DNA from 2 places in the Carnobacterium mobile DSM 4848 genome. Region 1 is predicted to be linked to the other one. Evidence: riboswitches for the same ligand, from Rfam matches in the RefSeq annotation. Region 1 holds a riboswitch; the other holds the start of a gene.

Evidence for each region. Region 1 has a riboswitch for lysine ahead of dapF (diaminopimelate epimerase). Riboswitches for the same ligand answer to the same signal wherever they lie in the genome.
Region 2: another riboswitch for lysine. It lies ahead of BR87_RS06505 (Na+/H+ antiporter NhaC family protein); the one in region 1 lies ahead of dapF (diaminopimelate epimerase).

The regions. Positions count from the first base shown of each region.
Region 1 covers NZ_JQMR01000001.1:300,958-306,272, reverse strand. The annotation lists gene dapD (2,3,4,5-tetrahydropyridine-2,6-dicarboxylate N-acetyltransferase) at 1-356, opposite strand, end outside; gene dapF (diaminopimelate epimerase) at 447-1,265, opposite strand; lysine riboswitch at 1,459-1,602, opposite strand; gene BR87_RS01365 (hypothetical protein) at 1,814-2,164, shown strand; gene BR87_RS01360 (hypothetical protein) at 2,190-2,705, shown strand; gene BR87_RS01355 (peptidoglycan D,D-transpeptidase FtsI family protein) at 2,767-4,887, opposite strand; gene BR87_RS01350 (YfhO family protein) at 5,052-5,315, shown strand, end outside.
Region 2 covers NZ_JQMR01000001.1:1,393,113-1,398,427, forward strand. The annotation lists gene BR87_RS06495 (N(5)-(carboxyethyl)ornithine synthase) at 11-1,012, shown strand; gene BR87_RS06500 (pyridoxamine 5'-phosphate oxidase family protein) at 1,106-1,525, opposite strand; gene BR87_RS06505 (Na+/H+ antiporter NhaC family protein) at 1,614-3,332, opposite strand; lysine riboswitch at 3,431-3,612, opposite strand; gene BR87_RS13030 (NAD-dependent epimerase/dehydratase family protein) at 3,856-3,966, shown strand; gene BR87_RS06510 (hypothetical protein) at 4,301-5,164, shown strand; gene BR87_RS06515 (DUF421 domain-containing protein) at 5,216-5,315, opposite strand, start outside.

The DNA of each region.
Region 1 (5,315 bases):
ATAGCCCCCATCATAATAACTGCTCCTTTTTGGATAGTAACATGATCTCTGATATGAGCTCCGGGTTCAATGCGAGCATCAATATGAGTAATATCCAAAAGTGGTATAGCAGAGTTGCGTCTGTCATATTCCAATACAGTATCTACTATTTTTTCTTTGTTTATTTCTATAAATGCCCGGATATCTTCCGCTTCACCAAAGATAGTAAAGCTTCTTCCGCTTCCAAAAATCTTGAGTCCCTCATACGAAACTCCATCTAACTCTCCAATAACGTATAATTTAACGGGTGTTTTCTTTTTAGCGGCTTTGATATAAGCTGCTATTTCATAGGCATCTGTTAAAAAGCTCTCATTCATTGTTATTCCTCCTGGTTTCTTCATAATTCTATTTTCTCATATAAAAAGCAGTTTGTTTGCTTTCCTTTTTTTCTTATTAGCTAGTCTCACTTATCCAATATTTTCTAACATTATTTCGCCTACAGCAACTTTTACTGCTGGACCACTAAGGATAACTGAATCAGCAAATAAAACATTCAGTTCTCCGCCATCAACATGAACTTTCACTTTTTCATCCGTTAACCCTTTTTTATGAGCGATGACCTGTGAAGAAGCAGCTCCGGTTCCGCAAGCAAGAGTATATCCGACTCCGCGTTCATAAGTACGAAGCTTGATATTTTTCCGGTCCAAAATTTGGACAAAATTAACGTTTATCCATTTAGGAAAAAATTCATGGTGACAAAGAGCATAAGCATCTTCATCAGGTACTTTGTCAGCAGTCAAGATGATGCCATGTAAAGTGCCTAAGAACAGGACATCCATCTCATACTCTCTTCCATTGACGATTAGCGATATACTATTTCCGTTGGTCAATGGATGTACTGTATCAGGATAGTCAAGCCTATAGGTGGGTTTGTTTAAATCGATAACAATGTCTTTATAACCGCGGCTTACATCAACCGATAAAATTCCAGCCAATGTTTCCACCATAAATCTCTCTTCAGCAAGAATACCCGTTTCATGAACATATCTTCCGAAACAACGTAGTCCATTCCCACACATAGGAGCAACCGATCCATCTTGATTGTAATAATTCATTTTAATATCAGCTTTTGTTGATTCTCCTGCCATCATAAGGCCATCAGCGCCTATTCCAAAAAAACGGTGGCATACTTTCTTTGCAATTTCTGGCAGTTGGCTTTCATCTATATTTTTATCATCCACAAAAATAAAATCATTTCCCGTTCCATGGTACTTAATAAACTTCATAATTTCCTCCTTCTGAAAGCTCTAGTTTCCTCTGACTTCCCTTAGCTCTAATGAATAGAAATAGCATTATTCCCTTATCCATTAGTAGAAAACTTTTATTTCTAATTTTCTCTAAAACAAAAAAATTAGTCTGCTTTCTAAAAAAACAGCCGTAAGCGAATGCTCACGGCTGTTACTACCTGCAGTCGCCCTACCAAGCTAAAGCACATTTTTCTATCATTGGGCAACGTTAGAAAAATAGTCCCATATTTATTCAACATGGGCCCAGTATCATTATACTTCGGCGTCAGCCCCTTTCCCTAGGTACTCTTGACATGACGCAGCCTCTTTTCGCATGGTATTATTATTTTTTTTATTTTACCGTTAATGTTTTAGGCTGTCAATAAAGAGTTCAAGCTAAAAAATAGTTCGTCTCATTCTAAAATTTCTGCCATTTAGCTAATATAATAAAGCTGCTATATCTTTATTAAGTTTTTTTTACATTCTATGTTTCTAAAAGATAATATGGTAAAATTAAACTTGAAGTTTAAATAAAAGAGGTGAAAATAGTGGATTTATGGATAATAGTGATTATCTTATTAGTTATTGCCATTGCATTGATTGGATGGTCTTTTTATAAAAAAGATAATGGTGAAAAAATTAAAGAAGAATTTGAAGAATTATCTCTTCAATTATTACAAGACATCTACCAATTAAAAAAACGCGTTGCTGTTCTTGAAGAAGAATTAAATATTCATTCAGAAGAAACAGCTACATCAGCAAAAATACATGACGTATTAAAAAAACATGTGATCACTTTATATACTCAAGGAGTAGCGATCGAGGATATTGCCAATCAAACGAGATTATCAGAGGCAACCATTAAAGTTGTGATAGATGACTATATCAATACAAAATAAAAACTTAAAAGAAGGAGCTTTTTGAATGAGTAAACCCACATTACGTTACATGGCACTCGGTTTTTTGATTTCTGCCATCGTTCTGGCTGGATACCGTCTTTTCCTTTACGAGCCACAGGTAAGTGCTGATCATTCGACTAAAAATGATTCTGTTACACTAAGCAAAGAAGAAGCATCCTACAAAGAAAAATATGAAAGTTTGCTAGCTGAAACAGAAGTTGCGAACTTGACTGAAGATAAAGAAAATTCAAAGGACACTGAAACAGCTTCTTCTGAAAAACCAAAAGAAGAAGATTCAGCCACAACATCAAGCGAATCAAGCAAGCCAGAAGTCGTTAAGACAACGATCGTCATTAATGACGGTGATCCAAGTAGTGTTGCTGTGCAACAATTAGAAGATCAAGGAATTATTAAGGATTCATCTGAATTTGAAACATTCCTTGAAGAAAATGATTATATTTCGCTTTTACGTCCCGGTTCTTATGAAGTAACTAGCGAAATGGATTTTCAGCAAATCGCAGATAGCTTAATGGGCCGTTAACCTTAAGTACACAAAAAACCGCTAATTAATTAGCGGTTTTTTGTGCTTTTTGTTGATTTTTCTATTCTTCAGCGTCATCTGAATCAGCATCTTTGGCTACTTCAGCATCTAAGTTTTTATACTTTCCTACACGGAAATACGCATCAAATACTTGACGAGCAATACTTGTGTTTTCTTTATTCGTATTTGGTAACGGTAAATACGGTACCACTACTGTAACCGCAATTTGCGGATCATCAAAAGGAGCATACCCAATAAATGTCCGATTTTCTACCGAAGATCCTTGGGCACTTTCTACAGGCCCAAAGTAACTCGCTTCAGCTGTTCCTGTTTTTCCTGCAGCATCGTATTCAGCACCGATAAAAGCACTTCTCGCTGAACCGTTTGCTCCATGGACTACTTGGTACATTCCTTGCTGCGCGCGGGAAAATTCCGTTTTTCCTACATTAACCGTATTTAAGATTTGAGGTTCTAGTTGAGTTTCTACTGCTCCTAGATTACCATCTTCATCTGTTCCACGAACTTCGCTTACGATTCTAGGCGCAATGCGCTTTCCGCCATTGGCTATAGTTGAGACATATTGGATCATTTGAATGGGTGTATACGTATCATATTGTCCAAATGAGAAAAACAACGGTTGTGCACCAGTAATATCTGTACCGACAAAACCAGAGCCTTCACCTGGCAAGTCGATCCCAGTTTTGATTCCTAAACCGAACTGTGCATAATAAGCTCTTAACTTATCGATGACTTCTCTACTATCAATCTTTAAAGTTGTATTAGGCGTATAGGTATATTGTCCGCCCATTCGCATAGCAACTTTTGACATGTAGACGTTTGATGACTGCTCAAGAGCACTAATATCATTCAGCGCCACACTGCCTCCGCGGTTAAATACTGAACTGATCGTATTACTTCCCGGAAATTTCAACGGTTCATCCACAAGTGTATTATCATCTAATGTCAGTGCACCATCCATATAACCGGCCAAGACGGTCGCTGGTTTCACTGATGATCCCATTGAAAATGCCCCATTAATTGCCCCTAAAGCATCATCTTCAATTTTCCCTGTCGATAAATTGATTTTTTGTCCAGTCATTGCCAGTATTTTACCGGTATTGGGATCAGAAGCGACCACATAAACACGGTCATTTAATCCTTGACGGTGCTGCACCAAAGAATCTCGCGCAATATCTTCTACTATTTTCTGAAAGTTCATATCGGTCGTCAATACCAAATTATCCCCTTTTTTCCCGGCATAGCTTTGGATCGTATTAACGATATCGCCATTTTGATTGGTCTCTGTAGCTGATTTTGATTTTGAACCGCTTAGGACTTGCTCATACTGCAATTCCAAATTGCTATTTCCTACCCGGTCATTACGAGCATAGCCTTTAGCAAGATAAGTAGCAGCCTTATTGTCCGGCAGCCCTTTCGCTTCTGTGGTCACATCCCCTAAAATGCTTTTTAACATTTCTCCTTCAGGGTAAGTCCGAACCCAGTCAGTACCTGTATCAACGCCAGGTAAAGCCAACAAGTTTTCACTAACCTTGGCCACTTCTTCATCCGTCACATTTTCACTTTTGATATTGATCGTTGACAAAGCGTAGGCGCTGTTCATTCGTTTAAAAATTGCCGCTGCTTCTTGTTCTTCTGCAGTAAATTGAATATCTTCATCTGTTACATGGTTAACTTGTGCTTGATAAAGTTCCGTTGCAGGCAAATTCAATTCCTTTTCTGATAAACGTTTATTTATTTTGCTTTCATTTAACGCTATCCAAAAATCTTGCAAATCTCTTTTAGATACGTCGAAATCTTCTTTTGTATCCAATTCCGTCACATGGGGCATCTCGATATATTGAGCCAAATTCATTGCAATGGTTGCCATATCTTTTCCGGATATCCCTTTACCCCTTGTATAGGTGATTGCTTGAAGAGGAGTATTCCCCACTAACTTGCGGTACTGGCTGTCATAAATCTCGCCACGCGGTACCGTTCCAGTTGCCAGAGTTGTTTCTGTCCGTTGTACTTGAGTTTCAAATTCTTCGCCTTGCACGATTTGTAAATAGCCTAAACGCAAAATAAGCGTCGCAAACAATAAAAAGACCGTGAAAAATAAAAGATTTAAACGAAAAGGTATGTGCGACTTTTTTTTATTATTCTTTTTTTTATTCGATTTCACTCCTACACCTTCCTATTCCACTTAACTTCGTCTATTGTAACAAATCCAAACAAAATTAACCATTGAATGAAGAATTTTTTAATTATTCCTTAGCAATCTATGCTATTCTAGACATTAGAAATCTATCTTTATTTTTGAAAGACTTATTTATTGGAGTGAGTATCGTGCAATTTTCAATTAAATCTTTTTTCTATAAACAATGGCCTCTATTATTGGCCTTTTTTATCCCTTTGTTGATAATGTCAGGCATTTATATTATTCAAGGAGTTTACCCTTTTGGTAATGGTTCGTTAATGACTGTTGATTTAGGACAGCAGTACGTTGACTTTTTTTCTTATTACCGACAAACTTTTTTTGAAGACCCTTCTAGTTTTTATTATTCTTTTTCTAAAGCTATTGGCGGCGATATGGTGGGGTTATGGGCTTAT
Region 2 (5,315 bases), 1.1 Mb from region 1:
GTTAGGAAATATGCTACAGGAACCATTGAAAACCATCGGATTTGTCAACAGTCATAAAACTGGCGAAAAACGAATTGCTTTGCTGCCAAGAGATGTTGCACACATTCAGCATCGAGAAGTTCTGTTTTTTGAACAAGGTTATGGAAGCGATTTAAATATTTCTGATAACGAATATATGGCTTTAGGCTGCCAAATTGTTTCAAGACAAGTTGCTTTGTCACAAGATATTATTTGCGATCCTAAAATTGGTGATGCTGATTTTTTAAAAAGCTTACAACCAGGACAAACCCTTTTTGGTTGGATTCATGCAGTCCAAAGCAAAGAAGTAACAGAAATCTTAATAGCTAATGGTCTTTCTGCCTATGCTTGGGAAGATATGTATGAAGATCACCGACATTCTTACTGGCGCAATAATGAATTGGCCGGCGAAGCAGCAGTCATGCATGCTTATCAATTGAACGGTGTTATGCCGTATGATACCAAAGTAGCGCTTTTAGGTCGCGGCAACACAGCTCGTGGAGCTCAAAAAATCTTAACGAGTTTAGGGGCAGATGTCCAAGTATATGACCGCAGACAAGAAGCGCTGTTCCGGAAAGAAATGACTAACTTTGATGTAATTGTTAATGCAATTTTATGGGATACTACTCGTACAGACCATCTGATTTATCAAAAAGATCTGAAAAAATTTAAAGAAGGTACAATGATCATTGATGTCAGTTGTGATGAAAATGGCGCAATTGAAACAACTATCCCTACAACACTAGCCCATCCTATTTATGAAGTAGAGGGGGTTGTTCATTACACAGTCGATCATACACCAACTATTTTTTATCGGACTTCTTCAAGTGCAATTTCACAAGAAACTGCTAAGTACATTGATGATTTAGTTGAGAATCGCCCCAATAACGTTTTAGACCACGCCTTAATTATAGAACAGGGACAGATCCTTGATGAACGCATCAACCAATTCCAAAGCAGGGGCACAAAAGATCCCCTAAAAAATATAAGCTAATGATCCTTTCTTGCTAATTCAGAAAAATAAAAAAAGTGCTAACTAACGCAATAAAATTGCTGTTAGTTAACACTTTTTTCTGATCCTAGCCTATTAGCTGAGATCAATCGGAATCGCATCGTTATTTTTTGTTCCACGCAGTCTTGCTGTTTCTGGTTTTAATTGTAAAATCAGAATATTCGGATCATCTTTCCCATCAAAGATAACGTTCATATACGCGCTCCATAGATGATCGATTAGAGACTGATCATCTGTAAGAGAAAGCTTACCTTCGATCTCTACATAATCTTTATTTAAAACGCCTTCTTCATATCCTAACAATACAAATGCATTTGGATTTTCTTCTAACTCTTTCACTTTGGTGGTTCTTTTATCTGTTAATGTATATAAAACAAAACCTTCATTAAAAAAGGTCATATAATAAGCTTTGGGTTTGTTGTCTGAAACAGTGGATAAGACGCCAATACTGTTTTTAGAAATAATTTTTAACGCTTTTTCTCTTTCATCTGCCATTTTAATACCCCCAATTCGTTAGTAAGTATAGTTTGACATACTTTATTTTTCTAATCAAAAGATAGCACTTTAGTCCTTTTCATATTTTTCATTTTAGGATTTCAGAAACGGATTGAGTCACACGTTTGCCAAAGAAGTAAACAACAGCCACTGTCACGATCAATGCCATCGGTAGCACGATCCAAACGGATAGCCCTAAACCAGCAGGAATAAACCCAAAAATAATAGCGATGGCTGCAACCACGATCGCATACAACAATTGGGTCTTTACATGTTCTAAATGGTCTGCTCCTGCTCCCATCGATGACAAAATAGTTGTATCGGAAATCGGTGAACAATGGTCTCCGAAAATAGCACCTGTCAAAACGGCTCCAGTTGTGATAATAATAAAATCAGGATTGTTGGATAATGCTGCTGATAAAGGAATAGCCAGCGGCATTAAAATTCCCATTGCGCCATAAGACGTCCCAGTCGCAAACGAAATAATTGACCCTAGAATAAAGACGATAGACGGCAGTAAGAATACGGGCATTGTATCGGATAACAAAGATACTAAAAATTCTGCTGTACCTAATTCTCTGATAACGGCGCTCAATGACCAAGCCAGCAATAAAATTGCTCCCGTGATAATCAAAGATTTCATTCCATTGATCCAAGTATCGACTGCTTCACCCCAAGTAAAGGTCTTTTGTGATACACCCATCGTCATGGCTACGAGGCTTGCCAATAAAGCTGCCTGAAACAACACGATACTCGCATCCGAAGCACCAAAAGCTTCTTGGATAGCTAAAAGAGACAAAGGACTTGCTTTCAGAACTGCTATAGCCGCAGCTTCTCCATTTTCTATGATTGCATTGTATCCATTGAAATAAAAACCAACGAAAGCTGCTACAATTAACGTACCGATTGGAATAATCATATTCCAAATGCTTAATTTTGTTCCTTCAGCTGGTTCCATCTCATCAATTTCTTTTGACGAGACCATATTCAACTCATCTTCATCATATAAAGTACGATTACGTGCTTTTTTTTCAGCGTTCAGCATGGGCCCAAATTCTTTTAATAATAGAATAGTCGCTAATACAAAAGCCAACATTAAGAAATTATAAAATCGATAAGGTAACGTTTGAACAAAAATACCATAAGCATTGACTGTTTGGCCAATCGCTTCATACCCCTCCTTGATCAAACCTACTTCATACCCTACCCAAGTTGAAATTAAGGCTATCCCGGCAATCGGAGCTGCCGTTGCATCAACAATAAAGGCTAATTTTTCTCTAGAGACATGTTTTTCATCTGTCACTGGCCTCATCACAGGTCCAACAATTAAGGAATTAGCGTAATCATCAAAAAACATCAGTATACCCAAAATCCACGTAATCACTTGGGCACTTTTAGGACCTTTAGCTTTGTTTGACAAAGCAGAAGCAACAGCTTTTGCACCTCCCATTTTAGTCATCAAGGCTATTAATCCGCCTATTGTTAAGACTTGGAGAATAATCCCCGCATTCCAAGGATCAGCCAAAGAAGTCAACGCATAATCTACAACGCTTAAAAATGCTTGTATTATCGCAAAAAAAGAATTGCTCGTTGCTAAATGAAGGACATATGCTCCTGAAAAAATACCGATAAATAATGAGATAATAACATTTTTAGTTACAAAGGCTAATATTATCGAAACAAAAGGCGGTACTAATGTAAACCACCCATAATTGACACCAGAACCGTTTCCATTTGAGAAATCCATATTAGCAGCAACTACCATAAAAATTGCTAATGCTGAAACCAAACCAATTTTCTTCTTCATTTTCTTACTCCCTTTCTTAATTTGAACGCAAAAAAACGCCTTGAGTTCTATTCAACTCAAGGCGCACTTTATGTATAGATTCACACAATTCAGTACCCTTTGTTGATAGTCCTCCACAAATTCATGCCTGAAATTTTGTGACAGTGCTGAACATATTCTGTTCAGCCCCAGCATCCAACAGTTTGGCACTGTTAAACACTTCGGCGATTTTCCCTTTCCAACTACTTCATCGTGCCCTCTCACTAGTTGTACTCTTAAAAACCGCGCCTCTATCTTTATTTTTTTTAAAATCTTATCCTTTAGTATACAGTATTTTTTACATTTTGACACTGCATTCTGCTAATCCACATCCGATTTTAATACAGTTTTTGACCTCTTTTCTTCTTGCCTTAAAAGAATACGTTGTTATTTGTCACTAGCAGAGAAATTCGCTTATTGTCTTTAAGTTGATTAACTGTTTAATCAAGCGTAAACTATTTGTATACACAAGCGTTTTCACTTCTTAACTAAAGGAGGGTTTCATATGAAAATTTTAGTCACTGGCGCCACCGGTATGTTAGGTACTAAAGTAGTTGAGGCATTATTAAAAAAAGGTGTTCCTACAGAGTCTCTTGCAATCCCTGTTCATAAGTGAAGGCTTGCCCTTGTTGTTAAAACGTCCTGCCATCACTTTGCAGGAATCTTTAGCAGAAATCATTCATCGGTTTAAAGAAAGCTAAGAAGATGTTGCCTTTTTTTTCCTGATAATAATAAAACAGATCATTAGATATCATGGTTCAGATCTTTTATAATAAAATAGAAAACTTTTTCATTTTAACGAAGGATGGGACGATCCACCTCTCAATCCATTAAGTATATTTTCTCAAATAATTGAGGAAATACCAACTAAGAAACAACTTAGGTTCATAAGGTTTTCCTTTTTTTGTCGGAAGACTAAAACCTTAAATATAATGTACAAGGATGATTTTATGATAAATAAAAAAGCTTTGTTTCCTGCATTTATCACAATGGCAGTATTAGCCGGCTGTTCAATGAACAACGCCCCTGATAATGAAACAACTAACACATCTTCTCAAGCAAGTTCTGCAGAAGAAACTAGCCAAAGCAGCAGTCAGGAAAGCACAGTTGAAGAAAGTTCCAGCAGTGAAGCAGCCAATCAATCAAGTGCGGCTTCATCAACAAGTTCGAGCGAACAACCAGCTGCTTTATCTCAACAAGAGGTTCTTGAAGCCATTGAAAATGAACTCTATACCGATGCGCCTATCCATTTACCTAAACAACTCCCAATGAAAGAGGGCAAACATCTAAGTGCGACTACTTCATCCGAAGCGGGTACCTATGCTGTTGTCTTTTATGAAAGTGATGAACCAATCCCGATTAACAATCAGCAGTTAACGAATAGCACCAGTTCAGCTGAAAAAATTGCCCAATTAACGGTTCAACAATATCCTTCTCAAAAAGAAGCTGACGATCAAATAGTCCATCAAACGTTCAGTGAACAAGGCGGACAAGAAGTCGATCTAGGGTATGATATTACCGGCTATCAAGACGCAGGAGCCGGTTCTGTTTATACTGGCTGGAATGAAGGCCAATGGGCTTTGGCTGTCCATGCCAGAACCTCAAATAGCGAACAAGGTACTGAATTAGCGAAAGAAGCAGTAGAGTTCTTAGAAGAGAACAGTCTTCCGGTTCCTAACCCTCATGGTTATGCTCATCTTGATTCCGAGCGTGAAACCAACCGGATCCTTTGGCAAGACGGAACAACAGTCTATGTTATTGATCAAGTAGTTGATCCAATTGACGCATTGATGATCGCTGTAGCCTTTGATTAAAAAAACGTCCTATCCTTTTTGTCTAAAGAAAGGATAGGTTATTTTTATTTATTACCCATCAATTTCATAAGGCTCTTTTATTGAATCAGCATAAGTTTTAATATATAGACCTCGTTCGCTCGACCACTCAGCATATGCAATTTCCGCTATT